DNA from 2 places in the Pseudoalteromonas sp. SCSIO_11900 genome. Region 2 is predicted to be linked to the other one. Evidence: predicted binding sites of a transcription regulator. Region 2 holds the regulator's gene; the other holds the start of a gene.
What was found. The regulator sigma-54, encoded in region 2, starts transcription at its own class of promoters, with help from an activator protein. The targets are predictions, from matches to a motif close to GTTGGCACGNNNNTNGNNT.

Region 1 (15,555 bases), 380 kb from region 2:
TTTGTTAAAACACTCGGTTGTTGATTTGATTTATTTACTTGACCGACCATAATAAAAGCCCATTTATTACCCAACTGATGCCTTTATATCGGCATTTATTAAAGATACTTTAGCATAAATTTATATTAAATATTTACCTGAACTGACTCTACACCATCTACACGCGCATTTAAAACTTTACCTGTCTTTTTGTTTTCTACTCGTACTTGCTCACCCAAGGTGCCATCCTCTAATGCAACACCCGTGGTTTTTACTCTTAACCCTTTAATGTTGGCAAAAATGTTGACAGAGTCGCCTTTGCAAACCATACAAATTTGATTAAGTAGTACTGGCATACCTTCACGAATATTACGTTTGCTGCGGCTACCAATAAGTAGTGCAGGGTCATCAAGATACTGAACACGTATAAAGTGCACAGGGCGCATATCAATACTTAAATGGGATGGAGTAATCACTTCACCTCGTGCTAAGTTAGTAGTTGCAACTACAACCGGTGCTGATTCAGTGATTCTAACGTGCACGTATTGTGCCCAGTTCTCATTATCGTTGCATTTTATCTGAATGGTGACCTGACGATTAAATGGGGGCTCACTTGGGGTTGCTAGCGCTAGTTCTGAGTTACAATGGCGATCAGGTATGCGGCTATCTAACGGTAATGCACTGAACTGTATTTTGTTATCATTTGTAGCTACTGCTTTTTGAGCAACATAAGAAACAGCCATTTCTTGTAGCGATTCTTTACTAAATACTTGAGCCTTTAGTGGTAAAGTGAAGCAGAGGCTAGCAAGAAAATAAAAAACACTGTATCTTCTGGTTTTTTTTAATAAACTCATAATGTTTCGACTATGCTTATGGTTGCAAACAGGGTATAAATATTTTGCGTCAGAATTTAGACGCCCCCGTTGTGTTATGACGCTTTATTAATTGAAAGCAATTATCGTTCCTTATATTTGTTTTCTTAGGAGATTTAAATGGCCGGCATTTTAGACTCAGTAAACCAACGTACACAGTTGGTTGGGCAAAACCGCTTGGAGTTATTGTTATTTAAGCTTAATGGGCGTCAGCGCTTTGGCATTAATGTGTTCAAAGTAAGAGAAGTTCTTCAATGCCCTCCATTAACCAGCATGCCAAAATCTAATGCTTATATTCGTGGTGTAGCACACATTCGAGGCCAAACTATTTCAGTGATTGATTTATCGATGGCTGTAGGCGGGCGGCCCATTAAAAACATTGAAGACAGTTTTATTATTATTGCTGAATATAACCGCACAGTGCAGGGTTTTTTAGTTGGTGGTGTTGAGCGAATTGTTAATATGAACTGGGAAAAAATAATGCCACCGCCCTCAGGAGCAGGGCGTTATTCTTATTTAACAGCCGTCACTGAAATTGAAAATGAGTTGGTAGAAATACTCGACGTAGAAAAAATCTTAAACGAAATTTGCCCAGTTAATACTACGGTAAGTGATGATGTTGCCTCGCAAGGCACTATACAAAAAGATTTAGGCGAGAGAATAGTATTTATTGCTGATGATTCGGCTGTTGCGCGAAATCAAGTAAAACGAGCATTGGAACCATTAGGTGTAACAACTGAGTTGGCTAAAAATGGTAAAGAAGCTTTAATAAGATTAAAAGAAATTGCAGAGCTCGACTGCGTAAATGATATTACAGAGCGAGTAGGGCTACTGATTTCTGATGTAGAAATGCCAGAAATGGATGGTTATACGCTGACTGCAGAAATCAAAGCTAATCCTAAGCTCGCGCCACTACATGTGATTTTACACACATCATTGAGTGGTGTTTTTAATCAAGCGATGATTGAAAAAGTAGGAGCAGATGATTTTATTGCAAAATTTAACCCAGACGAGCTTGCAACAGCCGTTAATAAATGGGTTCATCGTGATTAATAAACATAGGTGTTATTGATTTGACTAATAAAGATTTACAGCAAAATGAATACGATCAATTTCGCTTATTTTTAGAACAACAGTGTGGTATTGTTTTAGGTGAAAATAAGCAGTATTTAGTAAAGAGCCGTTTGGCACCATTAATGTCTCGATTTAATGTTGATTCGTTATCTGAACTGGTAAGTAAAACGCTAGGTGTACATGAGCGCCAGCTGCGCGCAGCCGTTGTTGATGCCATGACAACCAATGAGACATTGTGGTTTAGAGATCAGTATCCGTTTGAGTTACTTAAAACCAGATTATTCCCTGAGTTTAAAACGTTAAATAGGCCATTAAAAATATGGTCTGCGGCGAGCTCATCAGGACAAGAACCCTACTCAATAGCGATGTCGGTTGCTGAGTTTCAATCCAGCAGCCCTGGTGTTTTAAAAATGGGTGCACAAATAATTGGTACAGATATATCAAATACCATGCTTGATATATGTAAACATGCTGAATATGACGCATTGGCATTGTCTCGCGGACTCTCTGCACAGCGCCGTAAAAAGTTTTTTAAAGACAGCGGCAATGGCATGGCACAAGTGGTTGATTCATTGAAAACGCAAGTGAGCTTTAGGCATTTAAATTTGCTCGATTCGTACGCCTTAATGGGTAAGTTCGATATTATATTTTGCCGTAATGTTTTAATTTACTTTTCACCTGAGGTGAAAGCCAAAATAATTGCAAAATTCTCTCAAGCACTTAACCCTAAGGGGTACTTATTTTTAGGTGCGTCGGAGTCTATGTCTGGTTTAAGTACTGACTTTGATATGGTGCGTTGTAACCCTGGTATCATTTACCAAAAAAAATGACCTTCATAAATATATTATCCCTCCTCTAAACGACGCCCATTGCGTCGTTTTTTGTTTTTATTATCACTATTTTCACTGCTGGCTCATTTATTGCTTTATCGGTACTGAGTCAATTTTTTGGAGGTAGTTATGGCTATCAGTTTTGATAAAGCATTAGGCGTGCATCCGCATGCGATGTTGATCCGTTCGCAAAGAGCAGAAATGCTCGCTACTAATATCGCAAATGCTGATACGCCCGGCTATAAAGCAAAAGATATCGACTTTGCCTCAGCATTAAAAACGGCAAAGTCCAACCAACTAAGCGGCAATACCATGGTAAGAACCAATGAAAAACACATTGCCGGTGGTACTCGTAGTGTAGGTGGTAATGAATTATTTCGTACGCCAAATCAAACAGATACGGGTGATGGTAACTCTGTTGATATACAAGTGGAACGGAACTTGTATACACAGAATGCTATGGAGTATCAGGCCAGTGTCCAGTTTCTTAATGGTAAATTTAAAGGCCTGAAAAAAGCCCTCGGTAGTCAAGGAGCCTAATTATGAGTTTATATAATGTGTTTGATATTGCTGGTTCAGGTATGAGCGCGCAAAACGTGCGATTAAATACCACGGCAAGTAATATCTCTAACGCCAATACAATTAGCTCTTCGCAAAATGAGACGTACCGAGCGCGACAACCTGTATTTGCTGCGGAGCTTACAAAAGCGTCAGCGTCAGCAAGCAACCCACAGGGCTCTGCCGTTGGTGTAAAAGTGTTAGGAGTGGTTGAAAGTAATAAACCACTACAAATCGAATATAACCCAAATCACCCGAGTGCGGATGAAAATGGATATATTTACAAACCCAACGTGAATGTTGTTGAGGAGATGGCAAATATGATTTCTGCTTCTCGCTCTTATCAGACAAATGTTCAAGTTGCTGATGCAGCTAAGCAAATGTTAAGTAAAACACTGCTGTTAGGTCAGCGGTAACTGAGGGTAGCTCATGAGTAACGATATTAGTACTTCTTCATCCTATATGGACTCTTTACGTTGGCAAGATAAGCAAGTGCCAAAAAAAGAAGAGAGTGATGCGTTAACCCAAGAAGATTTCTTTTCGTTGTTAACACAGCAGTTGTCATATCAAGATCCCAGCAAACCAGCTGATAACGATCAGATGATTGCACAAATGACAAACTTTACTATGGCTGAAGGGATCTCAAATTTAAACTCTAACTTTGAGTCTTTAGCTGCGTCGATGACATCAAATTCAGCATTGCAAGCATCAACATTGGTTGGTAAGCAAGCGCTGCTGGAGTCTGACACACTTGAGCTTAATGAGTCGGGTGAGGTAAAGGGAGCGATTGTTGCTGAAAAGCCGGTAGACAATTTAACGCTTCGTATTGAAGATGCATCCGGGCAATTAGTTAAAACTATTGATTTAGGCACGCAGCCTGCAGGTGCGGTTCGCTTTGCATGGGATGGTAAAAACGAAGCGGGTGAACGACTTCCTCCTGGTGAATACGAGGTTAAAGCTGAAGGCAGTACGGATGGCGAATTTTCTAGCTTACCAATTGCCTCATTCAAAAATATTGAGAGTGTTAATATTAATGGCTCAAGCGGCATTATTATTAACACAAAAGAAGGTGCGGTTAGGCTGACTGATGTCGCAGAAATCGCGTAATAGATTTTATGTATTTTTTTAGCCAATAGGCTAAATATTTTCTAGGTTAGAGGTTAATTATGAGCTTCAATATTGCATTAACAGGCCTTGCTGCCGCACAAAAAGATTTAGATGTTACCGCCAATAATATTGCCAACGTAAATACCACGGGCTTTAAAGAGTCTCGCGCTGAATTTGCTGATGTATACGCATCATCAGTATTTAGCGCCGGTAAAACAAAAAATGGTGATGGTGTACAAACCACTATGGTTGCCCAGCAGTTTCATCAGGGCTCGCTGCAGTTTACTAATAATTCACTGGATTTAGCGATCACAGGTGAGGGGTATTTTGCTACCAGCCAAGACCTAGGCGCGCAAGATTTTACTTACACACGTGCCGGCGCATTTAAGTTAAACAAAGACAACTTTGTTGTAGATGCTAAAGGTAATTTTTTACAAAGCTTCCCAGTTGATGAAGTTAGTGGTGATACGACCTCTGTAAGTCTTAGTACTTCATCTGCTTTACAAATACCCGATTCTTCGGGCTCTCCGCGCTCTACTTCAAACGTTTATACATCATTTAACGTCGATTCTCGAGAAGATGTAATAGCTGTCCCTTTTGATGCAACAGACAGTACTACTTATAACTCTTCGACATCGACCACAATGTATGACTCACTTGGTGAGCCACATGTTCTACAATTCTTTTTTGTAAAAACAGCGCCTAATGAATGGCAAGTACATGGTACGCTTGATAAAACTCCCTTTGATGCAACTGGTGCCGCGACAGCAACACCAAGCGCGCTAAGTACCTTTGGGTTTGATGCTAGCGGTTTGCCTGCAACGACTAATGGTGCTCCAAATGTTGGTCCAACCTTTACTGATGTTAATTTAACCGGAGCTAATTTATCGGGTATTTTATCTAATGGCGCCCAATTTGATGATATTGCGATTAATTGGCGCGATGAGGCCGGTACTGCAAATAAAACGCCTACTCAATATGCGAGTCGCTTTGAGGTGAAAGCACTAGAGCAAGATGGTGCGACAGTAGGTCGCTTAGCGGGTATTGACATTGGTACAGATGGAAAAGTCGTTGCATCTTACAGTAATGGTGATTCAACTTACTTAGGTCAAGTTGCCATGGTGCGCTTTTCAAACTCACAAGGTTTGCAGCAAGTAGGTGATACTTCATGGAAAAAAAGTTTAACCTCGGGCGAGCCAATAGCGGGTGAGCCAGGTTCAGGCACACTAGGCAACATTAACTCGTCAGCTCTTGAGCAATCTAACGTAAACTTAACCAATGAGCTGGTTGATTTGATTAGTGCGCAGCGTAACTTCCAAGCAAACTCTCGTGCGCTTGAGGTTAACTCAACTATTCAACAAAACATCCTTCAGATCAGATAATCATGTTTTGATTTACTAAGGCTGCTTAGTGCAGCCTTTTTTATTCCTCTTCTAAAATCTTATTCACACTTAAATTTAATTTGGCACTTATATTGCATTTACTCATACATAGATTTCTTAATGAGTCGATGTTATGGATAAAATGGTCTACATAGCGGCATCTGGCGCTAAACAAAGCATGCAAGGGCTTGCTCTTAAAGCCAATAATTTGGCAAATGCGAATACCACTGGGTTTAAATCTGATTTTGCGCAAGCACGGTCAATGCAGGCTTTCGGTGAAGGTTTGCCGACTCGTGTTTTTGCTATGCAGGAGCGCCCAGGATCAAACATGACATCGGGCGGTGTTGTCGAAACAGGCCGTAGCCTTGATATTGCTATGAGTGATAACGCATGGCTGAGTGTTCAGGATGCCTCTGGTAATGAAGCCTACACAAAAGTGGGTTCGTTAAATATAACGGCTGAAGGTATGTTAACTACCAGCGACGGTCGTCAAGTTATTGGCGAAGGTGGGCCAGTCATATTACCGGTACCGATTGAAAAAATTGAATTTAGCAAAGATGGCACTATTCAAGTTCGCCCTCAAGGTGCACCGGCTAACTTTTTAGAAGAAGTTGATCGGCTAAAAGTGGTTGATGCAAACAACGCCACGCTCGAAAAGGGTAACGATGGCTTATTTAGAGCTAAACCAGGCCAAATAGTTGAAACATCAGCCAATGTACAAGTATTAGGTGGCACATTAGAAAAATCGAATGTAAATCCTGTGCATGAAATGGTCGATATGATCAGTCATCAACGCCAATTTGAATTACAAGTAAAACTGATGAAAACAGCTGAAGAGATTGACGAACGTCAAGAACAGCTGATGCGCATCGTTTAACTTTAACGTGAGGATATTATTATGAATCCAGCATTATGGATAAGTAAAACAGGGCTTGACGCTCAACAAACTGATATATCGGTTATATCAAATAACTTAGCGAACGCCAGTACAGTGGGTTACAAAAAAAGCCGCGCTATTTTTGAAGACTTACTCTACCAAAATATTAATCAACCAGGCGGTCGCTCATCGCAAGACACCGAAATGCCGTCAGGTTTAATGCTTGGTGCGGGTACTAAGGTGGTGGCTAACCAAAAAAACTTTTCGCAAGGTAATATGCTCACCACTGAAAATTCATTAGATTGGATGATTTCAGGTCCTGGCTTTTTTGAAGTATTGCAACCGGATGGCAATATTGCTTATTCGCGTAACGGCCAGTTTACTACTGACGGTGAGGGGCGTGTTGTAACCTCGGGTGCCGGTTACGTTGTTCAGCCTGAAATGAATGTACCTGACGATGCACAGTCGATCACCGTATCTCAAGACGGTGAAGTGTCAGTTCGCGTTAAAGGTCAGGCCGAAAACGTGGTTATTGGTCAGATCACGATTAGTGATTTTATTAATCCGTCGGGCCTTGAGCCTATAGGGCAAAACCTTTATACCGAAACTGCGGTAAGTGGTGCGCCTGTTCAAGGTAACCCGGGGGTTGAGGGCTTAGGTACAATTATTCAAGGTTCACTTGAAACATCAAATGTAAATGTGACCGAAGAGTTGGTTAATTTGATTGAAACTCAGCGAGTTTACGAAATGAACTCAAAGGTAATTTCAGCGGTTGATGAAATGATGAGCTACATCAATCAACAATTATAGTTTTGGGGGATTGTATGCGTAATATTATGTTATTTGCAGTAGGGACTTTACTGTTAAGCGGTTGTGTATCTACACAAAATAATGAAGTAGTGCAGGACGATCCCTACTATGCACCTATGTATCCTGAGCCTAATATGGAGCCAGTGGTAGCAACAGGCTCTTTATTCAGTACTCAGTTATCTAATGACTTATATGCCGATAAAAAAGCACTTAGAACAGGCGATATCATTACTGTTAAATTGCAAGAGTCAACCCAAGCCACAAAAGCGGCTAAAACAGAAACAGATAAACAAACAGATGCTAGCCTCGATCCTGTTATTGGTTTAGGTGGTTTACCGGTTAATATTGGTGGCGATAGTATTCAATTTGGGGTTGGTAGTGATGCGTCGTTTAAAGGTGACTCAAAATCAAATCAATCAAACAGCCTAGTTGGCGATATTTCGGTTAACGTGATGCGAGTATTACCAAATGGTAATTTAGTGATTCGTGGTGAAAAATGGCTAACGCTAAATACCGGTGAAGAATTTATTCGCTTAGAGGGGTTAGTGCGTCCACAAGATGTTAATGCTGATAATACCGTTGAGTCTAATCGTATTGCGAATGCGCGTATTCAGTATTCAGGTAAGGGTCAAACTCAAGAGGCACAAAGCCCGGGTTGGTTAACGCGTTTCTTTAGTAGCTCATTGTTTCCCTTTTAGAGGACATTCAACATGAATGGTTTTAAAGTTTTTTGTTTTATGGTGCTACTAGGCTGGCAATTTACTGCCAGTGCTGAGCGAATTAAAGATGTGTCTATGGTCGAAGGGGTGCGCTCAAACCAATTAGTGGGCTATGGATTGGTTGTTGGTTTACCGGGTACCGGAGAGCAAAGCCGTTTTACCGAGCAAAGTTTTAAAGGCATGCTTAATAGTTTTGGTATTACACTACCTGCGAGTTTAAAGCCAAAAATTAAAAATGTTGCAGCAGTCGCGGTTCATGCTGAACTCCCCCCATTTAGAAAGCCAGGGCAAACTATAGACATTACTGTGTCATCAATTGGTAGTGCGGGAAGCTTACGTGGCGGTACGTTATTACAAACATTTTTAAAAGGGGTTGATGGCAATGTATACGCTATTGCACAAGGGAGCTTAATTGTTGGTGGCTTAGGTGCTGAAGGCCTAGATGGTAGCCGAGTCGTGATTAATACGCCAACCGTAGGGCGTGTGCCAAACGGTGCCACGGTTGAACGTGCCGTTAAAAGCCCATTTATGCAAAACGACTATATTACCTTTAATTTAAACCGTCCGGACTTTACAACCGCAAAACGTTTAGAGAAAACCATTAATGATTTAATCGGCCCAAATAGCGCACAAGCACTCGATGCCGCCTCTATTCGGGTTGTTGCGCCACGAGATGCCTCGCAGCGCGTATCGTATTTATCGACCCTTGAAAACTTAGAATTTAAGCCTGCGGATACTTCGGCAAAAATAATTGTTAATTCGCGTACCGGCACCATCGTTATAGGCAAAAATGTAAAATTACAACCTGCGGCAATTACCCATGGTGGTTTAACAGTCACGATTGCTGAGCAACAAAATGTGGCGCAGCCAAACCCGTTAGCAGAAGGCGAAACCGTTGTTACACAGCAAAGTATTATTGATGTTAATCAAGATGATTCACGCGCTTTTGTATTTGATCCTGGTGTGAGTCTTGATGATTTAGTTCGCGCAATTAATGAAGTTGGCGCTGCTCCTGGTGATTTAATGGCGATTCTTGAAGCACTTAAAGAAGCCGGCGCCATAAATGGTCAGCTTGTTGTAATTTAGTTTTATAAGACCCTATTTAGGGTCTTTAACAGTTAACCTAAAAAAAGACGCGGCATAAAGCCGCTGTTACCTCAGCAATATAAACCTACACAATAAGTAGCAGCGAGTTTACCTCGCGTCTCTCACTTAGTTTAATTTCTGCCTAGAACCTAGAACCTAGAACCTAGAACCTAGAACCTTTCACTTCACTTGGCTCAATTATTGCATTTAACTAAGAATTATTAATTATTGTGTCAAAAAGCTGATGGAAACAAATCATCTAGATAAGCAAAACTTTTTTGATTTAGGCAACTTAGACTCTTTGCGTCGAGATGCTTTAAACAGCGGTGATGCATCAACCGATGCATCTAAAGCGGCGTTAAAAAAAGCAGCGGCACAATTTGAAGCTATTTTTACCCAAATGCTGCTTAAAAGTATGCGTAAAGCTAATGAGGCTTTTGAAGATAAAGAAAGCCCGTTTAATGCTAGCGGCGTGAAATTTTTTGAAGAAATGCACGACCAACAAATGGCCTCAGAGCTTTCATCAAATGGCTCTTTGGGACTTGCAGATTTAATTGTGCAGCAACTATCGCCAGATGGAAAAAACTTTATGCCAGGCTCTGTACTTCGCACAACGTCTGATTTCTTTAGTGATCAACGTGCGGGTAGCACCTTACCTCATCAAGAAAATCAAAAGGTCACTGCAAAAGTACCGCTTGTTGATTCAACTGAAAAAAGCGAACAAAACACAGCGCCTAAGACATTTGAAAATGCTGAGGAATTTGTAAGCACCGTGTGGGAACACGCAAAAACAGCGGCTAAAAAAATTGGTTTAAATCCGGCGGTTATGGTCGCGCAAGCGGCATTAGAAACTGGTTGGGGTAAACATATTATTAGTAAAGGTGATGGTAATAGCTCAAACAACTTATTCAATATTAAGTCAGATAAAAGTTGGCAGGGTGAAAAGGCCAGTAAGGTCACTTTAGAGTTTGAGCAAGGTGCTGCAGTTAAAAAGCAAGCAAGCTTTAGAGCGTATGATTCGATAAAAGATAGCGTGAATGATTTTGTAGATTTTTTAACACAAAACCCGCGCTATCAAGATGCATTAAACAATACGGCAAAGCCGCATAAGTTCTTAGACTCTTTACAGCAAGCCGGTTATGCAACCGACCCTAATTATGCTGACAAAATAAAAAGGGTGTTAAACAGTAACGAATTGAAGAATATCGCCACAAGCGTGATCCGCCAAGGAGTAGAGTAACATGTCGTTTAATTTATTAAATATTGCAAATTCAGGAATAAGAGCAAACTCTGAGTTATTGCAAACGACAAGTAAAAACATCTCAAATGTTAATACCGAAGGGTATGTACGTGAGCGCACCGAATTTACCACCATGATTGATAATCAGGTGGGCCGTGGTCAAACGTACCGGTTATTGAATGAGTTTGCGCAAAAGCAATTAAATCGAGATACTTCAAATAAAAGTTTTTTTGATCAATTCGTTAGTGAAGCGAGTCGGGTTGATCAAATTTTTTCAGAAAAATCAAATAGCCTATCAACTAGTATCAACTCAATGTTTAATAACGTGCAAGAAGCGCTTAATCAACCTTCCTCAACAGTTGCTCGTTCATTAGTGATGAGTGATGCACAAAATTTAGTTGATCAAATGGACCGACTTGCAGGTATTGTTTCTGAGCAAAAAGCGGTTGTTAATGAGCAATTAGAAATCTTTTCTGAAGAGGCTAATACGCTTATTGAAAGTATTAGTTCGCTGAATCAAGAAATTGCGGGTGTTCATGGTACCAGGAATGAAGCCGATGCGAGCTCAGCTTACAATGAGCGTGATAAAGCAATTCGCGATTTATCTGAGCTGATTGATATAGAAACACTCGATGGCCCCAATGGTGAAAAACAAGTGTTTATGGGCAGCGGTGAAGCCGTTGTAATGCAAAACGGCTCGTTTAACTTGTTTTCGATGCGCGGCGACCCGGATCCAAACTTTAAAGAACTGCGCTTAGATGTAAATGGCGGCAAAGCTGTGCCGCTTGAAGTTGATGCCAGTAAATTAAAAGGCAAAATAGGTGGTTTACTTGCCTTCAGAGACGATATTTTAGTACCTGCGCAAAATCAAATAGGCCAAATGGGCATTGCGCTTGCTGATTCGTTTAATCAGCAAAACCGTTTAGGTATGGATGCAAACGGTGAGCTTGGAGGGGATATTTTTGATATCCCAACGGTCAGTGCTTTTGTTTATCAAGCCAATAGCGGAACAGCTAATATCTCAGCAACCGTTGAGGCTGGTAAAGGCAGTGAACTGCCAGCGAGTGACTTTGTGATCACTTATACGGGTAACCCTAACGAAGTAAGTATTCAGCCAGTAGATAATAAAGGCGAGCTATTAGGCGCCGCTACAACAGCAACATTTGTAGGCGGTGAAATTAACTCGGCAAATAACCCAGGTGTTGATTTATTTGGTTTGCAGTTAACTATGGCTGGTGCAGGTAATCCAGGCGATAAATTTCAAATTAAGCTCAATTCAGAAGCCGCAGCAAATATATCGTTAACAACTGGGCGCGGTGAAGACCTAGCGTTAGCATCGCCAATACGCACCGCCGATGACATAAATAACACCGGTAGCGGCGCTATTTCTGCTGGCAGTGTGAGTAGTGTTACCGCTGGTGGCTTTACAACTACCACTCCTCCTGCACTCGCTAATGGAGATATAACCATTGTTAAAGCAGCGGGTACAAATGATTACTTAATTAGCGATGGAAACGGCGCTAATGTGCCAATTACTATTGCACCACCAGGCAAAAATGTTTTGGCTGGCCTTGGTGCTCCTTATAACGATTATGGTTTTGACTTTGATATTGAAGGCTCGCCAGCCACAGGCGATAGCTTTACGTTAGAGTTTAACAAAGGCGGCTTTGACGATAACCGCAACGGTTTAAAATTAGCTGAGTTACAAAACGGTGACTTTGTGCGTCAAAATGTTGTTTCAAGCTCAGATGCCGATAACCATAAAACGTTTAACCAAGCGTATGCCGGATTAGTAACCGACATTGGCGTGGTAACAGGCCAAGCTAAAACAAACGGCGCAGCATTCGACGCACTCGCACAGCAGTCAGAGGCATGGTACGAGTCGTTATCTGGGGTAAACCTTGACGAAGAAGCAGCTAATTTGCTGCGCTTTCAACAATCTTACGCAGCTTCAGCTCAGGTGCTTTCTGCTGCACGTTCTATTTTTGACACTTTACTTAGTGCCGCGAGGTAATTATGCGTTTATCAAATAACTTAATGTATCAAAATAACATTAATAAAATACTACAAAATCAAAATGGCGTAGCAAACGCACAAGAGCGAGTAAATACTGAACAAAAATATTTATCTACTTCAGAAGCGCCTGCCGATATATCGCAAGCTATGCTGTATACCAATAAAATACAAAGTAATGAGCAATATACAAAAAATATTAATCAGCTCAATGGCCGACTCAAAATCGAAGAAAGCGTACTGCAAGGTATTAACGAAAGTGTTCAAGCAGCTAAAGATATTGCCTTAAAAGCAGGTAATGGCGCGTACAGTAAAGACGATTTAAAGTCGTTAGCGTCGGAGCTAACCGAAATACAAAAAACACTCGTTAATTTAATGAATACACGCTCAGAAGACGGTAAGTTTATTTTTTCAGGCTACCAAGACAGTACGCAACCGTATCAGTTTGATGCCGCTAGCGGCAAGTACAATTACCAAGGCGATCAAGGCCAGCATAAAATTACTATTGCCGAAGGTGTGTCGATTAAATCTAGCGACAACGGCTACGACACCTTTGAAAAAACCAATGCACGCCTCGATGTAGCATCTAACACAGGCGATGCATCAAGTACGCTTACGGGTTCTGTTTATGTAGATAAACAAGGTGTTTTCGATCAGTTTCATAAAGAGCAATATAACCCTGATCCAGACCCTTTAGTGTCAGCCACAGCAAATACTTTTAATGTAGTGGTTACTGCGGGTGCTAACCCTGGCGATCCGGATCAGTATGAAATTTTACGTGATGGAGTAGCGCAAATACCACCAGTTAGCGGAAATGTAACCGACGAGCCAATTGAGTTTGCCGGAATGAAAATTCAGCTAACCGGCGCAGCACCTGGGCAGCAGCTCGATTTTAGCCTAGAAAAACCCCACAAAGAAAACGTACTTAATACGCTACAAGGTTTAATTACAGGTTTAAATAATGGCACGCTTGAGGGGGATGATTTTCAGCAAGTACTTAACGATGGCGTAACGCAGCTGCAAAACGCCAGCGAACAAGTTGTGTTTACCCAAGCGAGTTTAGGTGGGCGGATGAATGTGCTAGAAAGAGTAACCGACTCTAACTCTGCGCTAGACATTCAAAACCAAAGTAATCGTTCAAGCCTGCTTGAAGTAGATATGGCAAAAGCCATTAGCGATCTCACTCAACAAGAAACCGCACTGCAAGCCTCGCAAGCCACCTTTGGCCGCTTAGCCAAACTCTCGTTATTTGATTATATTTAATGGTTAAGAGCAGGTTTTAGGTATCAGGTTTTAGGCAAAAACAAGCCAAGCTAGGCGTTTTTGTTGATGGAGGCGCGGTTTTATACCGCGCTTTTTGGTTTTTAACTATTTGGCACTTTCTTATTTAACCTGAGCTGCACATAAGAAATGGAACTAAATGCCCTTGCGGTGATCAGATCTTTCGACCAAGAAACATAAGATTACCGAGGCAAGGGCATGAATAACTTAGATGCAATTTACGTAGATGTCGATGATTTTTGTTTATTGTTTGAACCTCAATGGCTTAAACACCTAATAGAATCAGGTGAAAAGCAACGCATTAAGCCATCTCGACTATCCTCTAGCGAAGTGATGACTATATTAATTGCTTTTCATCAATCAGGTTATCGCGATTTTAAAACTTACTACACCAAATTTGTTTGTCAGTATTGGCGACATTATTTCCCTGATTTAGTCAGTTATACACGTATGTTGAAGTTACTTCAGGCCACGTTACCTGCTCTGTGTAGCTATCTGAAGCAGCGCTTTGATAAACCAACAGGCATTGCATTTATCGATTCCACTTCTCTCAAGGTGTGTCACAACATGCGTATTCCTCGCCACCAAGTTTTTGCAGGAGAAGCCAAACGAGGCAAAGGAACAATGGGCTGGTTTTATGGTTTTAAACTTCACCTCATCATGAATGATGAAGGGGGTTTATTAGCTGTAAAAGTGACAGCTGGGAATGTTGATGATAGACAGCCGGTATTAGATATGGTCGATAATGTTGCAGGTAGTTTATACGCTGATAGAGGTTATGTATCTGCAAACTTAAAAGCGGAACTTGCTGAGCAAGGTATTGATTTTATTACAGGTCAAAGAAGTAATATGAAACGTCAGCCAATATCATCTTGGGATAGAGCGATGTTATCAAAGCGTTTCATCATCGAAACAGTTTTCGACCAGCTGAAAAATATGGCTCAAATAGACCACACAAGGCACCGCAGCTGCATCTCATTTATGGTTAATTTAATGGCTGGATTAATAGCCTATACTTTTCAGACTAAAAAGCCGAGTATAAAAGTGACTCGGCTTTAATTCTTATGCAAATCTGAGGTTATTTACTCTCATTGTTTTCTCTTTGTGCAAAAAGTTTTAAGTGACTTATTCATAAGGAGAGCGCCGCTTTAAAAGTAACTCACAACCTTCAGTAACCCTTCTAACCTAGGCGGCAAAAAACTGTCACTATTTATTAATCTGCCACTATAAAACGTGGTTTTACTTTTAAAATATAACGTTTTTCCATTTCTTTATGTATATAAAACAACGCATTGAAATTTGTTTTATAGTTGGCATAAAACCTGCTTTGTAATAGTCATCTGATTGGTGGTTCCTGCAAGATGTTTTGAACCACACTCTGTTTAAATCTAGGAGATGGTAAAATGGCATTAACAGTAAATACTAATGTGTCGTCATTAAACGCACAACGTAACTTAGCAAAATCAGGTGAAGGCTTAGCCACCTCAATGGAGCGCCTAGCATCGGGGATGCGTATTAACAGCGCTAAAGATGATGCGGCGGGCCTACAAATTTCAAACCGCCTTACATCGCAAATAAATGGCTTAGCCGTTGCTCAGCGTAATGCTAACGATGGTATTTCAATGGCGCAAACCGCAGAAGGTGCGATGCAAGCATCCACGGATATTTTACAGCGCATGCGAGAGTTAGCGTTGCAGTCAGCCAATGGTTCTAATTCAGATTCAGAT
Region 2 (15,555 bases):
AACTTTAAAGATGAAACTTTTGTCAGTTATTACGCTGCGCTTGAGCACCCAGTGCCATTAGTGCCAAACTTAAAGTTAAAATATACTGAGCTTGAATTAACCGGTTCAACAGTGCTTGAAGACACATTTAGCTTTAACGGCACTGATTATGTTGTAGGCACCGGTGTTAATTCAGTGACTGACTTATCGCATATTGATTATATTCTTTACTATGAAATTTTTGATAACGATTTAATTTCAATTGATTTAGGTCTTAATGCTAAGCAGTTTGATGGTGAGCTTGTTGTAACAGGTACATCACAACAAGGTGGCGCTAACTTTACTGAAATCGAAGAGTTCTCTGGTGTTGTGCCGTTAGTATATGGACGTTTTGAAGCGGGTTTACCATTTAGTGGTTTAAGTGTTTTTGCTGAAGGCAGCTTTTTAGCCATAGATGACAGTAAAGTACAAGATTACCAAATGGGTATTGCTTGGGAGTTTATTGATAACCTAGCCGTTGATGTTGCGGTTAAAGCGGGCTACCGCTCTATGGTTTTAGAACTTGATGATGTAGATGATATTAATACTGATATTGATGCATCAGGCCCATTTGCGGGCATACAAGTTCATTTTTAAGCACCGACTTTTCGAAAAGCCACCTCGTGTGGCTTTTTTAGTTACTTTGAAGCATGCCACACTAATTCAAATTCCCCTTCAAATGCTGCACTAATTAACTGTTTGTACACTTTATTAATTGGGTAGTTCATTAATCTAAATAGTTCATCACCTGTTTGAGTAAACTTATAATAACTCAATACTAAGTCGTTACTTTTTGCTTTTAAAGTTAGTTTTTGAGTCAAAAAGGAGAGGGTGATCTCTTGTCCTGCTTTTAATGCAGCGGATTCAATCTCTTTACGGTATAACAAATTTAAATCCATTAAGGTTAATACATCAGGAAAGCTCACACCGCTTTTACCTATGCTTAATGACACTTTATTACCTTTACCTAGTAAATCAAATAATGAGGGTTTTTTGTAATACCCCAAGAATATTAGGTGGCTACTATCCTTTTCGTTATACCCAGAAATAGACACGCACTTTCTTAATGAATCGGCTTCGCGCTGGGTCATGTGCTTGAGTGTTTGTAAACTTTTAATAGAAAAAGTACCTGGGCTAATGGTTTCGCCAGTAAAAATTTTTGCCCACAACACTTGCATAGATTGATTTGAGGTATCTTCACATAAGGCTATAAAGTGCTCTACCCAATCAGCATCGGGCTGTTTGGCGCAAGCAACATCAGGACAAAACTCCATTGCTAAGGCTAAAATAGTCTCAATATTTTGTTGCTGTTTAATCAGTAGTAAGTCTTGTCTTTTTTGAGCACGCGCTAAAATTGAATGCTCGCTATTAATACTATAAAGCGATTTGGCTTTACTTTGAGGATTATAGGTTTTTTCATCAATGGCAGGCGTATTACTCACTTTTGTGACCGAGTAACCTAGCAGTGACTCAATAATATTGGCAAGTTTAATTCTGGCTTGTGCGGTTTTGACTGTCATGGCTTTCCATTATTGCTTGTGCATCACTGAGTTGAGCGACCGTTTTTAAGTTATTTAGCCCTAGGGTCACTATATTACCTAATATATTTTCAGCAAATATAGCAACGTACCCAGAAATAAGCGGCATCGTTGCTTGTCCTTCTATTTGCCACGTGACGGTTTTTGTGTGCGGGCTAAATAGCAATTTGCTAGTGATAATATGCTCTTGATTAAATAACACACTAAATACAATTTCATTATCGCTTAATGCCGATATTGTCATTTCGCCTTTGCCCCATTTACCTTCCCAAGATTGGTAGGCTCCTGCGCCAGAGCTCGGTTCTCCAATATTAAACTTAATGTTAGGGTCTATTTGTTGCCACGGCGACCATTTATACCACTGGGTAAAGTCCTCCACTAATGACTTTATTGCGGGAGCGCGTGCGTTAATCTTTATACTTTTTTGCACATGATAATTTTGTGGTAACAATAATCCAACGACAACAAAAACCAAGAGTAAAATGATTGAAAACTGCATTATTTTTTTAAGTAGTTTAATAGGTATTCCTCATCTATTTTAATTTACAGCGTCTATCAATTATTAATTATTTAATAGTTTAACGAAGTCGCGGTTGCTTTTGATCTATTTTATCTACCTTGTATTATTTCAAAAGCAGACATTAGCCGTAATAAGTTTAGATGATTTATTAGTTTTAGTAATGCAATAAAGGTAAACAATTTTTAATCAGCGCTTTCATTTTGTGCTATATCAACGGGGATGTCGATAGGGTATAATTCGCGCCTTTTGTTATTGAACGGCCAATTTTATGAGCACATTAAAAGCTGATCGCGCCTTATTCTCATACCCCAAGTATTGGGCTGAGTGTTATGGCACAGCTCCATTTTTACCAACAACACGCGAAGAAATGGACGCGCTTGGCTGGGATAGCTGCGATATTATTATTATTAGCGGTGATGCTTATGTAGACCATCCTAGTTTTGGGATGGCCGTAATTGGCCGTGTGCTTGAAGCGCAGGGGTTCAGAGTGGGCATTATTGCTCAGCCTGATTGGAACTCTAAAGATGCCTTTATGGCATTGGGTAAGCCTAACTTATTTTTTGGTATTACAGCCGGTAATATGGACTCGATGATCAATCGTTACACCGCTGAAAAACGAATGCGCCATGATGATGCATACACACCAGGAAATGTCGGCGGTAAACGCCCCGATCGCGCCGTGATCATATACTCACAACGTTGTCGTGAAGCCTATAAAGATGTGCCGCTCGTGTTAGGGGGCATTGAAGCCAGCTTGCGTCGTATTGCTCATTATGACTATTGGCAAGAAAAAGTACGTCGTAGCGTATTATTTGACGCTAAAGGCGATATTTTAATCTATGGTAATGCCGAACGCCCGTTAGTTGAAGTAGCGCACCGTATCGCTGCGGGTGAAACCATAGATACCATACAAGATGTGAGAGGCACGGCAGTTATTCGTAAAGAGCCTTTACCCGGTTGGCGTGGCAGTGACTCAACAGCCATTGATAAAATTGGTAAAATAGACCCTATTCCTAATCCTTATGGCGCGGATGATGTTGGCTGTGCTAAATCAGAATTTAAGCAAGCGGGTATTGATTTAAAAGCCGAAGCTGCAAAACCAATTATCATCCAACCTGCGCGCCCTAAGCCATGGGAAAAAACTTACGTTAAGTTACCTGCTTTTGAGCAGGTTAGCGTTAATAAGCCTTTGTATGCGCATGCATCACGTATTTTGCACCAAGAAACCAACCCCGGTTGTGCAAGAGCGTTGTTTCAGCGTCATGGCGATCGCTCTATTTGGGTGAACCCGCCAGCTTATCCACTTGAAACCCAAGAAATGGATGATGTGTTTGGTTTACCGTATCAGCGTATACCACATCCAAGTTATGGCGACGCTAAAATTCCTGCTTACGATATGATTAAAACGTCGGTAAATATAATGCGCGGTTGTTTTGGCGGCTGTTCGTTTTGTTCCATTACCGAGCATGAAGGGCGAATAATTCAAAGCCGTTCTCAAGAATCGATTATTGAAGAAATTGAACAAATTAGAGATAAAGTGCCAGGCTTTACTGGGGTTATCTCTGATTTAGGTGGGCCAACTGCAAATATGTATAAACTGCGTTGTACCAGTAAAAAAGCAGAGAGTACGTGCCGTCGCTTGTCGTGTGTGTATCCTGATATTTGTAAGCATATGGATACTGACCATACCCCGACTATCGATTTATATAAAAAGGCGCGTGAGGTTAAAGGGATCAAAAAGATCTTAATTGCTTCGGGCGTGCGTTATGACCTTGCTGTACGTGATCCTCGTTACGTTAAAGAGCTAGTAACCCATCATGTTGGTGGATATTTAAAAATAGCACCCGAGCATACAGAAGATGGCCCATTATCAAAAATGATGAAGCCGGGTATGGGCGCCTATGATGAATTTAAAGCGTTATTTGATAAGTACTCAAAAGAAGCGGGTAAAAAGCAGTATTTAATTCCATACTTTATTTCTGCTCACCCGGGGACTAAAGATGAAGATATGGTAAACATGGCTTTATGGTTGAAATCGAATGATTTTAAGCTTGATCAGGTACAAAATTTTTACCCATCACCGATGGCTAATGCGACCACTATTTATCATACTGAAATGAACTCGCTTCGTAATATTAAAAATAATACTGAGCAAGTTGCTGTGCCTAAGGGAGCGCGTCAGCGTCGTTTGCATAAAGCAATTTTACGCTATCACGATCCTGCCGGTTGGCCAATGATCCGCGAAGCCCTGCGTAACATGGGCAAAGCCAAGCTTATTGGTAAAGGACCTAACTGTTTAGTCCCTGAAGAAGGGCGAGATGAAAGACAAACTAAAGGCGTAAAAGGTAACAAGGGCGGTCGCCCTGCACTTACTCGTCATACTGGGTTTAGTCAGTTTAAAAAAGCCAACACTAAACCTAAGGTTGGCGGTAATCGCCAGCGCGCAAGGTAAAGTAATTATCGGCTTAAACAAAAACACCGCGTATTGACGCGGTGTTTTTGTTTATAAAAAGATTAAATCAATAACCAAGTCGCAGTACCTAAGAAGGCAAATATACCAACAATATCAGTTACTGTGGTTAGTACCACACTGCCTGCAAGTGCTGGATCTATTTTCATTTTTTTAAGCAATAGTGGGATACTAGCACCCGCAATACCTGCTGCAACTAAATTCATAAACATAGCAAACGCTAAAACACCACCGAGTTTGAAATCCCATTGCCAAAGCGCAACGACACCGGCAATTAGGATAGACCAAACCATACCGTTAATCGCGCCGATAGCGAGTTCTTTTAATAATAAAAAACGTTGGTTAGTTTGGTTGATATGGCCCACCGCGATACCGCGAATAACCAAAGTTAAGGTTTGGCTGCCTGCAACCCCACCCATTGACGGAACAATACCATTGAGCACAGCAAGAATTGGTAATATAGCTAAGGTGTTTTCAAAAAAGCTCGCCACAATTGCAGCCAGCAATGCAGTTAGTAAGTTTACACCCAGCCAAATTGAGCGCTTTTTAGAGCTTTTTAACACAGGTGCAAAGGTATCTTCTTCATCATCTAAACCCGCTAAACCCAGTAAACTGTGCTCAGCGTCTTCACGAATAACATCAACGATATCATCAATGGTGATCCGCCCAAGCAAGTGTGCGTTGTCATCAACAACCGGTGCCGATATCCAGTTATGACGCTCAAACAATTGTGCAACTTCGCTCTCATCCATTGAAATAGGAATAGACTCACAGTCTTCATCCATTAACTCATGAACAATTTTTTCAGGGGGATTAGTTAATAAAGTACTCAGCGATAGGGCGCCTAAAAAGCAGTTATTTTCATCAACCACATATAAGTCATCTGTACCCTCAGGTAATTCGCCGCGTAAGCGAATATAACGTAGTACCACATCTAGAGTCACATCGGGGCGAATAGTAACGGTATCTATATTCATCAATGCGCCAGCAGAGCGCTCTTGATACGATAAAGCCTGCGTTGCACGTTCTCTATCTTGAATATCCATAGCGCTAACAACATCTTTATAAACAGTGTCAGGTAGGCTACGTAGTACTTCCCCTAAATCATCATGGCCCATGTCTTCGGTTGCAGCAGCAATGTGCTCGGGTGCCATTTGCGCAATAATGCCCAAACGTACATCTTCAGACAGCTCTTCAAGCACATCACCTTGTACATCAGGATCAACCAGTTGCCAGAGCATACGACGAATTTTATGGGGAGATGATTCTAAAAGAAGTGCGGTATCACAAGGTGCCGTTTTTGCTAGCATGCGCCTAACTTGAACAAATTGACCACTATTTAGTGACTTAGTCACCTGTTTTAGTTGTTGTAGTGGAATATCTTGTTCTAAAGCTTCAGGCATTGGCGTCCTTAATTAAATTTTATTACACGATGATGGGGTATTGCTTTATCTTACTTTATATCAGCAAACTACCTCAACCACTATTAATCTAAGTTTAGGATGATGAGTTAATAATGAACTTTTTTATTCTTGCTCATTAAATCGTTGGTCAATGAGTTCACCTATTGCGCTAAGTGCAGGCTCAGCGTCGGGGCCTTCGCATACCACCTTAACTTCTTTGCCTTGGCTGCTTTCGAGTAACATAAGTGCCAGCACGCTATCGCCAGCGGCTTGTTTGTCATCTTGAAATAAAGTGATTGTGGCATCAAATTGCACAGAAAGCTGAGCTAATACTGTCGCCGCTCTAGCGTGTAATCCTAATTTGTTTTTTATTAAAAATGTATTTTCTAAGCGCATGACATGTTCTCGCAAGCTTTATTCTTGTTCTCGGTGGCGAATTTTTACATTGGGATGACTCATTGCAAAGCTTTCGCCAATGGTTTGCGCTAAATAAACAGAGCGGTGTTGCCCACCGGTGCAGCCAATTGCAATAGTTAAGTAGCTGCGATTATTTCGTTCTAAATGCGGCAGCCATGTTTGCACAAATGTTTGAATTTGCCATGTAAATTTTTGCACTATACTGTGACTTGCTAGGTAGTCTTTTACTGGTTGATCCAGCCCTGTAAGTAGCTTTAGTTCAGGCTCCCAATGCGGGTTTGGTAAAAAACGGGCATCGAATACGTAATCTGCTTCTTTAGGGAGGCCGTGTTTAAAACCAAATGACTCAAAGGTAATGATCAGTTGTTTATCTTTTTTTCCGAGTATTTTTTCACGAATAGACTCAGCAAGCTGATGCACACTTAAATCTGTGGTATCAATCATATAATCAGCACGATTAATCAATACATCAAGCAGTTGTTTTTCTTTTTTTATGGCTAAATCAAGCGGCAAAGAATCAATAGATAAAGGGTGAAGACGACGCGTTTCCGAAAAGCGTTTTATTAATGTTTGATCGTCACTGTCTAAATAAAATACCGTTGGTTTAGTAAAACCAGGTAAATATTCAATGATTTCATTAAACTGCTGTTGCTCTTTAGGTAGGTTACGTACATCAACACTCACAGCAATTTTATTATAACTGTCGGAAACACTGCGCACTAATGATGGTAATAAATTAAGAGGAATATTGTCTACACAATAATAACCTAAGTCTTCCACAACGCGTAACGCCACAGATTTACCTGACCCTGAGCGACCGCTTATAATTATTAATTCCATTTACCACCTTTCTTTATTACTACGATTGACTGACGATAACCTGATACAGTTCGCTATCCGATTTGGCGGCGCGTAACTGTTTACAAAATTCTTTATCATTGAGCTTATCAGCAATCGTGGCTAGCGTCTTCAAATGCTGCTGATTATCGCCATCGGGAACAATTAACGCGACAAAAATGTCAACCGGTCGGTTATCAATCGCATCAAAATTAATAGCTGTTTCGCTCACTAAAATCAAAGCTAGGGGTTCTTGAGCACCACTCATGCGACCATGTGGAATAGCAATGCCTCGACCAATGCCTGTACTTCCAAGCTTTTCTCTTGCAGTTAATGCATTAAGAATATCTTGTTGTGTTAAATAGGGCAGCTTATTGTGAGCCAATTCACTGATAAATTCTAAAATTCTTTTTTTACTATTAAAAAGGACCGCAGCTTTACTGCAGTCCTGACAGATAAGTGAGCTTAGTTTCATAGTGTTAGTGTCGAGCAAGTTTCTCTTTGTGTTTAATTACTTGACGATCTAGCTTGTCAATGAGCGAGTCTATAGCGGCATACATATCTTGATGCTCAGTAGAAGCAAAAATCTCAGCGCCACTAACATGAACGGTTGCTTCAGCTTTTTGGTTTAGTTTTTCTACATCGAGAATAACGTGCACATTCGTTATGTGATCAGTGTGCCTCTGTAACTTCGAAAATTTGCTATTTACGTAGTCTCTAAGCGAGTCGGTAATATCTACATGACGACCAGTTAAATTCAGTTGCATAAACATTTTCCTCTTTGTTGTACGCCTTAAATCAAACTTTTACGTTGATTAGACGGGGGAATAGCTAGAGATTCGCGATATTTTGCTATAGTTCTCCTCGCTACTTTAATTCCTTGCTCTGCCAATATATCTGCAATTTTACTATCACTCAATGGTTTAGCTGAGTTTTCTGCAGCGATTAATTTTTTAATTAATGCTCGTATTGCTGTTGATGAGCATTCGCCACCATTTTCAGTACTTACATGGCTTGAAAAGAAATATTTAAGCTCAAAAATGCCACGTGGTGTGTGCATGTATTTTTGCGTAGTAACACGTGAAATAGTCGACTCGTGCATTTCCACCATTTCAGCCACATCGTTAAGTACCATAGGCTTCATCGCCTCAGGACCATGTTCAAAAAAGGCCTGTTGTTGCTGCACAATACAGTTAGTTACTTTAAGCAGCGTGTCGTTTCTACTTTCTAAGCTTTTTATAAACCATTTAGCCTCTTGTAAGTGCGAGCGAATAAACTGGCTATCACCACTTGATTTAACCGTACGCGACATAGCTGCATATTGGCTATTTACTCTGATCTTAGGCATGCTATCTGGGTTTAGTTCAACCACCCAACGGCCTTTTACTTTTTTAACCGACACGTCAGGAATAACGTACTCAGACTCTTCTCTGACAATAGTGTCTGCCGGTTTTGGGCTGAGCGTATGAATCAGCGTCATGATTTCTTTAAGCTCATCTTCTTTAAGCTTTGTTTTTTTCATCAACGTGCGATAATCACGCGCAGCCAGTAAATCAATATGATCGGTTAAGATCATTTTTGTTTCGTTTAAAAAAGGTGTGTCTTTATCAAATTGATTTAGCTGAATACACAAGCACTCTTGTAAACTACGCGCGGCTATTCCCACTGGATCAAATAGTTGAATACGCTTTAGTACCGCTTCTATTTCGTCAAGTTCAACTTCATCTTCGGCGTCGTTTTCTTGGTTAAAGCTTTCTAATATTTCTTCACAGCTAAGGGTTAGAATCCCTGAGTCGTCCACAGCTTCTACAATTGCAATAGCTATCGCTTCATCGGTAGGGCTAAACGGCGTCAGTTGAAGTTGCCACATTAAATACTCATGCAGCGTTTCAGTCGAAGAGCCTTGATAAATAGATTCATCTTCTGGCATTGGGCCCGATGAAGAGGCAGGCGCAGCACTCATATATTCATCCCAAGTGACATCCATAGCCATATCATCGCTAATGGTGTCTTTGGTCATTGCTTCACCGCTATCTTGCTCATACTCGCTAGGTTTATCGTCGGCTGAGGCACTTAGCGTTAAGTCATCGTTATCGGCTTTTTGTTCGTTTTTACCTGCAGTGTCTTCGCTGTAATCGTGTTCTTCAACTTCAAGCAAGGGGTTGCTATCGAGCGCTTCTTGAATTTCTTGCTGGAGATCCAATGTACTGAGTTGCAATAAGCGAATTGCTTGTTGCAACTGTGGAGTCATTGTAAGTTGCTGGCCCATGCGCAGCTGTAATGATTGCCTCATGTATCTCTAACAATCCTTTTAAATTACGGTCTGTTGACCTTTACGATTAAAATTTGTTCAAACTAGGGGCGGTTTAATTGCGGCGCGAGGTTTGTAACCTAGTGGGCTAAGTCAAAACCGAGCAACAAAGAGTAAATCGTCCCTAGGCAGAACCCGAAGGGCAGCGCCTGTTTGGCATTGATGCTGCGTTATCGCCTATTTATGGGGGAATACCACACCACATAGGCTCTGCCTTGCCTAAATACCAAACAGACTGCTGCAAATTCAACCTTGATAGGTCAACAGACCTAAGTATGATTAATCTTAGCAGATGCTTAGTGGAATAACACACATATTAGAGCTTGAACTGCTCGCCCAAATAAACATCGCGTACTGTTTTATCGTTTAATACGTATTCAGGAGTGCCTGATGCAATTAACTCCCCATGAGAAACTATGTAGGCTTTTTCACAAACATCAAGTGTTTCGCGCACGTTATGATCTGTAATAAGGACGCCAATGCCACGGTTTTTAAGATGCTCTATAATCTTTTTAATATCTAATACTGAGATAGGATCAACCCCCGCAAAGGGTTCGTCTAAAAGGATAAATTTAGGGTTTGCTGCAAGCGCGCGAGCAATTTCAACGCGGCGACGTTCACCACCTGATAAAGCCATACCTTGACTATCGCGGATATGCTGAATGCTAAATTCATCAAGTAAATTATTTAAAGTATCTTCGCGTTGTTGTTTATTTAATTCTTTACGTGTTTCTAAGATAGCCATTAAGTTTTGATAAACAGTCAGCTTTCTAAAAATAGACGACTCTTGCGGTAAATAACCAATCCCTAAACGCGCTCGGCTGTGCATCGGTAATAAAGTAATATCTTTATCATCAATTGATATTTTGCCTTTATCGCTAGGTACAAGGCCTACAATCATATAAAAGGTGGTGGTTTTACCTGCACCATTAGGGCCAAGTAACCCCACAATACTGCCAGCTTCAACCTCTAGGCCAACGTTTTTCACCACTTCACGACCTTTGTAGCTTTTAGCTAATAGCTCTGCTTTTAATGTGCTCATGGTTGGCCTTTATCATCTTCTTTTTTATTTTCAACAGGCACTAAAATAGTGTGTACACGGTCTGTTGAGTTTTCGTCTTTTTCTGCGCTAATTAACTGCTGCTCGATATCGTAAGTGATACTTTTAGCTGTTATTTTTTGACCTGCTTGAGCAATGCTTGCATCGCCGATTAAGGTTAAAAAACGCAGCGACACATCGTAACGCACTTCATTAGCACTGGCGCTCATTATGGTGCCATCAGCTTGTGTTTCTTCAAAATATGCAGGGCTGCCTGTGGCAATTAATAACTGTTTGTTATCGCCTAGGTTATCGCGTTTATGCACTTCTAAACGGTCAGCTGTGATACGGCGATTACCATGAATAATTTCAACATTTTTCTCAAAAATGCCTACGTTTTCTTTTAATTGGCCTTCTTGTTTATCTGCACTAATTGAAATTTGATTCGCAGCGGGGGCTTCAGCAGGTTCAGCGCCATTACTGTTAAAAGCAATTAATAGTGAGGGAACAATTAAAATTTTAAATAGATTATTGGTCATAATATAGGGTTCGCGTATGGTTAATAAGTTTAATCACCTCGGTTTTTAAATCTGCCTCAAGGCCTTTACCTGTGATTTTTAAATTAGGTCCTGTAATAACGACAGGCTGCTGTGATTGCATGGTTAATAGTTTTATATCAACATTGATGGTCTGGGCGGTGATCGTATCGATCATGGCGTTATCTACTAAGTTTTGAGCGGTTACATTACCCTCTAACACCAGTTGACGGTCGTCGTAGAGGGTGGCTTCATCGGCGTTAATACGCCATGTTTGCTGCTCGTTGTATAGAGTGAATATAGGCTTTTCAAAAAAGGTAAAACCGAGTTGTTGATACAACTCCATTTTTACCGCAGTTACCTTATGGCTCACTTTACCTTGTTCATCATAAGCCGTTTGTTTTAGCTCAATAGCGGTATAATCAGGCTTAGCAATAACTTGTGTTTCTTCGCTTGCAGTAATATCAACCTTAGTAAAATAAGGATACCAGAGCCAAACCATACAGCTTATGAATAAAACGCTCAGTATAATGCGCGCTACATTCATGAACTCGTTCCTTGGCTAGTCAGTGGCTTGCTATTTTCGAGCATAAGTAAGTCTGTCAGCTCTCTTACCGCACCAAAACCGCCGGGTAGTTGGGTTACATAATGTGATAAACGTTTAATAAGTGGATGAGCATCGTTTACGGCAACCGCAAAACCGACTTGCTCCATTACTGGCATGTCTGGGCCATCATCACCTATATAAGCAATTTGATCATCGCTAAGCGCTAATTTTTGTTTTAATTCTTGATAGGCTATAAGTTTGTCTTCTTGGCCTTGATATATATGTTGTACGGTTAAACTGCTCATACGTTGCTGCACTATATGAGAATGGCGCCCGGTGATCACAGCGACTTCAAAACCGCTGTTAATCAGGGCTTTGATACCAAATCCGTCTTTGGTGTTAAATGCTTTGAGTTCTTCACCTTGGTTTCCAAGGTAAATACGCCCATCAGAAAATACACCATCAATATCACAAATTAATAGCTTTACTTTTTTTGCGCGCGCCTTTGCATCATCACTTAGCGGTTGATAGAGATCTTCAAATTGCATTTATAGCACTCCCGCTTTAAGTAAGTCTTGCATATTTAGTGCGCCAATCGGTTGATTATGCTCATTAATTACAATTAAGCCATTAATACGTTTTTGTTCCATAATATTTAACGCTTCAGCCGCGAGCATCTCTTGGGTGGCTGTAGTACACGACTTGGTCATCACAACATTAATTTCAGTGCTATGAATGTCAATACGTTGCTCTAAAATACGGCGTAAATCGCCATCGGTAAACAGGCCTGATAATTGCTGGTCACTATCAACAATAGCGGTCATGCCGAGTCCTTTGGCCGACATTTCAATTAAGGCATCTTTAATCGTTTGCGTCTCGTTAATGATAGGCGTATCAGCACCACTGTGCATAACATCTTTAAGAGTTAAGAGTAATCGCTTGCCTAAGCTACCACCAGGGTGCGATAGTGCAAAATCATCAGCAGTAAAGCCACGTGCTTCTAATAATGCCACCGCCATGGCATCACCCATAGCGAGTGTGGCAGTGGTACTTGCAGTAGGTGCTAAGCCCAATGAGCAGGCTTCTTGTTCAACTTTAATACACACATGCACATTTGCCAATGTTGCCATGGTTGAGCCTTGGTTGCCTGTCATGGCAATCATTTTGGCACCAATGCGCTTTAATACCGGAATAATATTAAGTACTTCGCTGGTTTCACCAGAGTTTGAAATGAGGATAACCACATCATTTGCTGTGATCATTCCTAAATCACCATGGCTTGCTTCACCCGGGTGGACAAAAAATGCGGGGCTGCCGGTACTGGCAAGAGTGGCGGCTATTTTGTTACCAATATGACCTGATTTACCCATGCCAATAACAATAATACGACCTGGGCAGTCATACATTAATTGACAGGCTTGGTTAAAGCTTTCATTAACGTATTGTGTAATATCGCTGAGTGCTTGGCGTTCAATCTCTAGAACACGTAACCCTTGTTGAATAAAGTTTAGCGTTGCCATGGGCTATCCTACTTGACTAAAAATATAACCTTGGTAAATCATAAATGCGACGATGAGCAAGCCACCTTCTATTCTATTGATACGTCTTTGACCTCTAAAGTTCAATGACATAGCAATTAGCGCCAAGGTTGCGCCAATCATAATAATAACATCACGGTTAGCTACCGAAGCATCGATAACCGATGGATTAATTAATCCTGCCAGCGGTAATACCGCTAAAATATTAAAAATATTCGAACCAACTATGTTACCCAGCGCTAAGTCATCTTCATTTTTAAGTACACCTGCAATTGAAGCTGCAAGTTCAGGTAAGCTGGTGCCTATAGCAATAATGGTCAAACCAATCACTAAGTCACTTAAGCCAAAATATTTTGCGATATCAACGGCTGAGCCAACTAAAAAGTGTGAACTAACCGGCAGTAAAATCATACCCACTACCAGCCAAAAAACAGCTTTTTTGGTTGGTACGTTGTCAGGTACTTCGTCACAGGCTTCGCTCACAAACGGATCGTCTTGGTTTTTAGCTCGCAGTGAGACAAAAATAAGTCCGCCAATAAAAACAACAAAGCCAAATAATAAGGCTGCACCTTCAAAAAATGAAAAATAGTTATCTGAAAAAATATACCAAGTTGCAATGGAGACCAGCAGTACCAGTGGAATTTCACGTTTTAACGTACTTGAAGATACTGATAAGGGTCTTAAAAGGGCAGTAATACCTAAAACTAATAAGATGTTAGTGATGTTTGAACCAACTGCATTACCCACGGCAGTATCGGTTTTATTTGCCAAAGCTGCTGAAGCCGATACCATCATTTCAGGCGCTGAAGAGCCCATAGCTACCACGGTTAAACCTACAATTAGCGTTGGCACGCCAAAGTTTTTAGCCAGTGCTGCTGCACCATAAACAAACCTGTCTGCACTCCATACGAGAGCCGCAAAACCAAGAATTAAAATGACAAACGAGGTAACCATTATGATAAGCCAATTAATGTAAATTCAGATAGCGCGAATAGTAACAAAAGCCACCATAAAAGTATAAATAAAAGAATAAGGTGTAATACATTAGGCGGTTATTTTAAGTATTCTTTGGCGCTTTTTATATGCAATTTTAAGCCAAAGTTAAGGCTGCTTGAATCAACCTTATAACTCTTTTTGCGACACTATTACAAAATCTTACGAATTGTTTTTTCCATATTGGTTAAAAAACCCTTAAAATAGAAATATGAGAGAGTATTGTTATGGAGAGCGACTTGTCGCAATCAATAGTAGAAGTCAAGGATGTTACCTTTTCTAGAGGCGATAGGGTCATATATAAAAATATGAGCTTTGACGTACCTGAGGGTAAAATTACTGCCATTATGGGGCCAAGCGGAATTGGCAAAACCACGATGCTACGCCTAATAGGTGGCCAGCTTAAACCAGACTCCGGTGATATTTTATTTAAAAACGACAGCATTGTCGCTATGTCGCGCAAAGAACTCTACGCGGCACGTAAACGCATGAGTATGTTATTTCAAAGCGGTGCCTTATTTACTGATATGTCGGTGTTCGATAACATTGCATTCCCCATTCGAGAGCACACGCAGCTCAGTGAAGATTTAATCCGTTTAGTGGTATTAATGAAACTACAAGCTGTTGGCTTACGTGGTGCTAAAGATTTAATGCCTTCAGAGTTATCTGGCGGTATGGCACGTCGTGCAGCTTTGGCTCGCTCTATAGCGCTTGATCCTGAACTTATTATGTATGATGAGCCTTTTGCAGGACAAGATCCTATTTCAATGGGGGTTTTAGTTAAGCTGATCAAATCTTTAAACGAAGTACTTGGCTTATCTTCTTTAATTGTCACGCACGATGTGACAGAAGTAATGAGTATTGCCGACCACGTTATTATTATTGCTGATCAAGGCGTTATAGGCAGTGGTACACCAGAGCAGATGCGAGAACACGAATCACCACTTGTTCAACAGTTTTTAAAAGGGTTATCAGATGGTCCAGTGCCATTTCATTATCCAGCACAAACCTATGCAGATGAACTGTTAGGAGAGCAGCAGTAATGTTGGATTTACTACAAAAAATAGGCCATAAAACGCTGGGCCGTTTTGCTGCACTGGGGCGTTCAACCCAAATGCTGGCAAGTGCGTTATGGCATGTACCCAATTTTAAAAAAGGCACGCCCTTACTCGTGCGCCAATTATATATGGTTGGCTCACAGTCATTATTGATCATTGTTGTATCAGGATTGTTTATCGGCATGGTATTGGCTCTGCAAGGCTATACTGTTTTAGTTGATTATGGCGCTGAAGACAGCCTAGGGCCTCTAGTGGCACTTAGTTTATTACGTGAGCTTGGGCCTGTAGTAACCGCGTTATTATTTGCCGGTAGGGCAGGCAGTGCGTTAA

Region 1: flgB (flagellar basal body rod protein FlgB) is a predicted target of sigma-54. The motif match lies at 2,833-2,851, and genes of this name have one in related genera.

Annotation. Positions count from the first base shown of each region.
Region 1 covers NZ_KK070023.1:1,678,189-1,693,743, forward strand. Annotated here, with positions in the region: gene flgM (flagellar biosynthesis anti-sigma factor FlgM) at 1-50, opposite strand, end outside; gene flgA (flagellar basal body P-ring formation chaperone FlgA) at 126-833, opposite strand; gene BG00_RS07770 (chemotaxis protein) at 972-1,904, shown strand; gene BG00_RS07775 (CheR family methyltransferase) at 1,925-2,755, shown strand; gene flgB (flagellar basal body rod protein FlgB) at 2,885-3,295, shown strand; gene flgC (flagellar basal body rod protein FlgC) at 3,298-3,729, shown strand; gene BG00_RS07790 (flagellar hook assembly protein FlgD) at 3,743-4,420, shown strand; gene flgE (flagellar hook protein FlgE) at 4,480-5,802, shown strand; gene BG00_RS07800 (flagellar basal body rod protein FlgF) at 5,936-6,679, shown strand; gene flgG (flagellar basal-body rod protein FlgG) at 6,701-7,489, shown strand; gene flgH (flagellar basal body L-ring protein FlgH) at 7,504-8,187, shown strand; gene BG00_RS07815 (flagellar basal body P-ring protein FlgI) at 8,200-9,294, shown strand; gene flgJ (flagellar assembly peptidoglycan hydrolase FlgJ) at 9,539-10,534, shown strand; gene flgK (flagellar hook-associated protein FlgK) at 10,536-12,548, shown strand; gene flgL (flagellar hook-associated protein FlgL) at 12,551-13,810, shown strand; gene BG00_RS07835 (IS982 family transposase) at 14,027-14,887, shown strand; gene BG00_RS07840 (flagellin) at 15,232-15,555, shown strand, end outside.
Region 2 covers NZ_KK070023.1:1,302,303-1,317,857, forward strand. Annotated here, with positions in the region: gene BG00_RS06035 (TIGR04219 family outer membrane beta-barrel protein) at 1-615, shown strand, start outside; gene BG00_RS06040 (TIGR03899 family protein) at 657-1,538, opposite strand; gene BG00_RS06045 (SRPBCC family protein) at 1,507-2,055, opposite strand; gene BG00_RS06050 (YgiQ family radical SAM protein) at 2,345-4,528, shown strand; gene mgtE (magnesium transporter) at 4,591-5,949, opposite strand; gene BG00_RS06060 (HPr family phosphocarrier protein) at 6,073-6,345, opposite strand; gene rapZ (RNase adapter RapZ) at 6,364-7,206, opposite strand; gene ptsN (PTS IIA-like nitrogen regulatory protein PtsN) at 7,226-7,678, opposite strand; gene hpf (ribosome hibernation promoting factor) at 7,683-7,970, opposite strand; gene BG00_RS06080 (RNA polymerase factor sigma-54) at 7,997-9,496, opposite strand; gene lptB (LPS export ABC transporter ATP-binding protein) at 9,831-10,556, opposite strand; gene lptA (lipopolysaccharide transport periplasmic protein LptA) at 10,553-11,092, opposite strand; gene lptC (LPS export ABC transporter periplasmic protein LptC) at 11,082-11,636, opposite strand; gene kdsC (3-deoxy-manno-octulosonate-8-phosphatase KdsC) at 11,633-12,184, opposite strand; gene BG00_RS06105 (KpsF/GutQ family sugar-phosphate isomerase) at 12,185-13,156, opposite strand; gene BG00_RS06110 (calcium/sodium antiporter) at 13,160-14,128, opposite strand; gene BG00_RS06115 (ATP-binding cassette domain-containing protein) at 14,395-15,210, shown strand; gene mlaE (lipid asymmetry maintenance ABC transporter permease subunit MlaE) at 15,210-15,555, shown strand, end outside.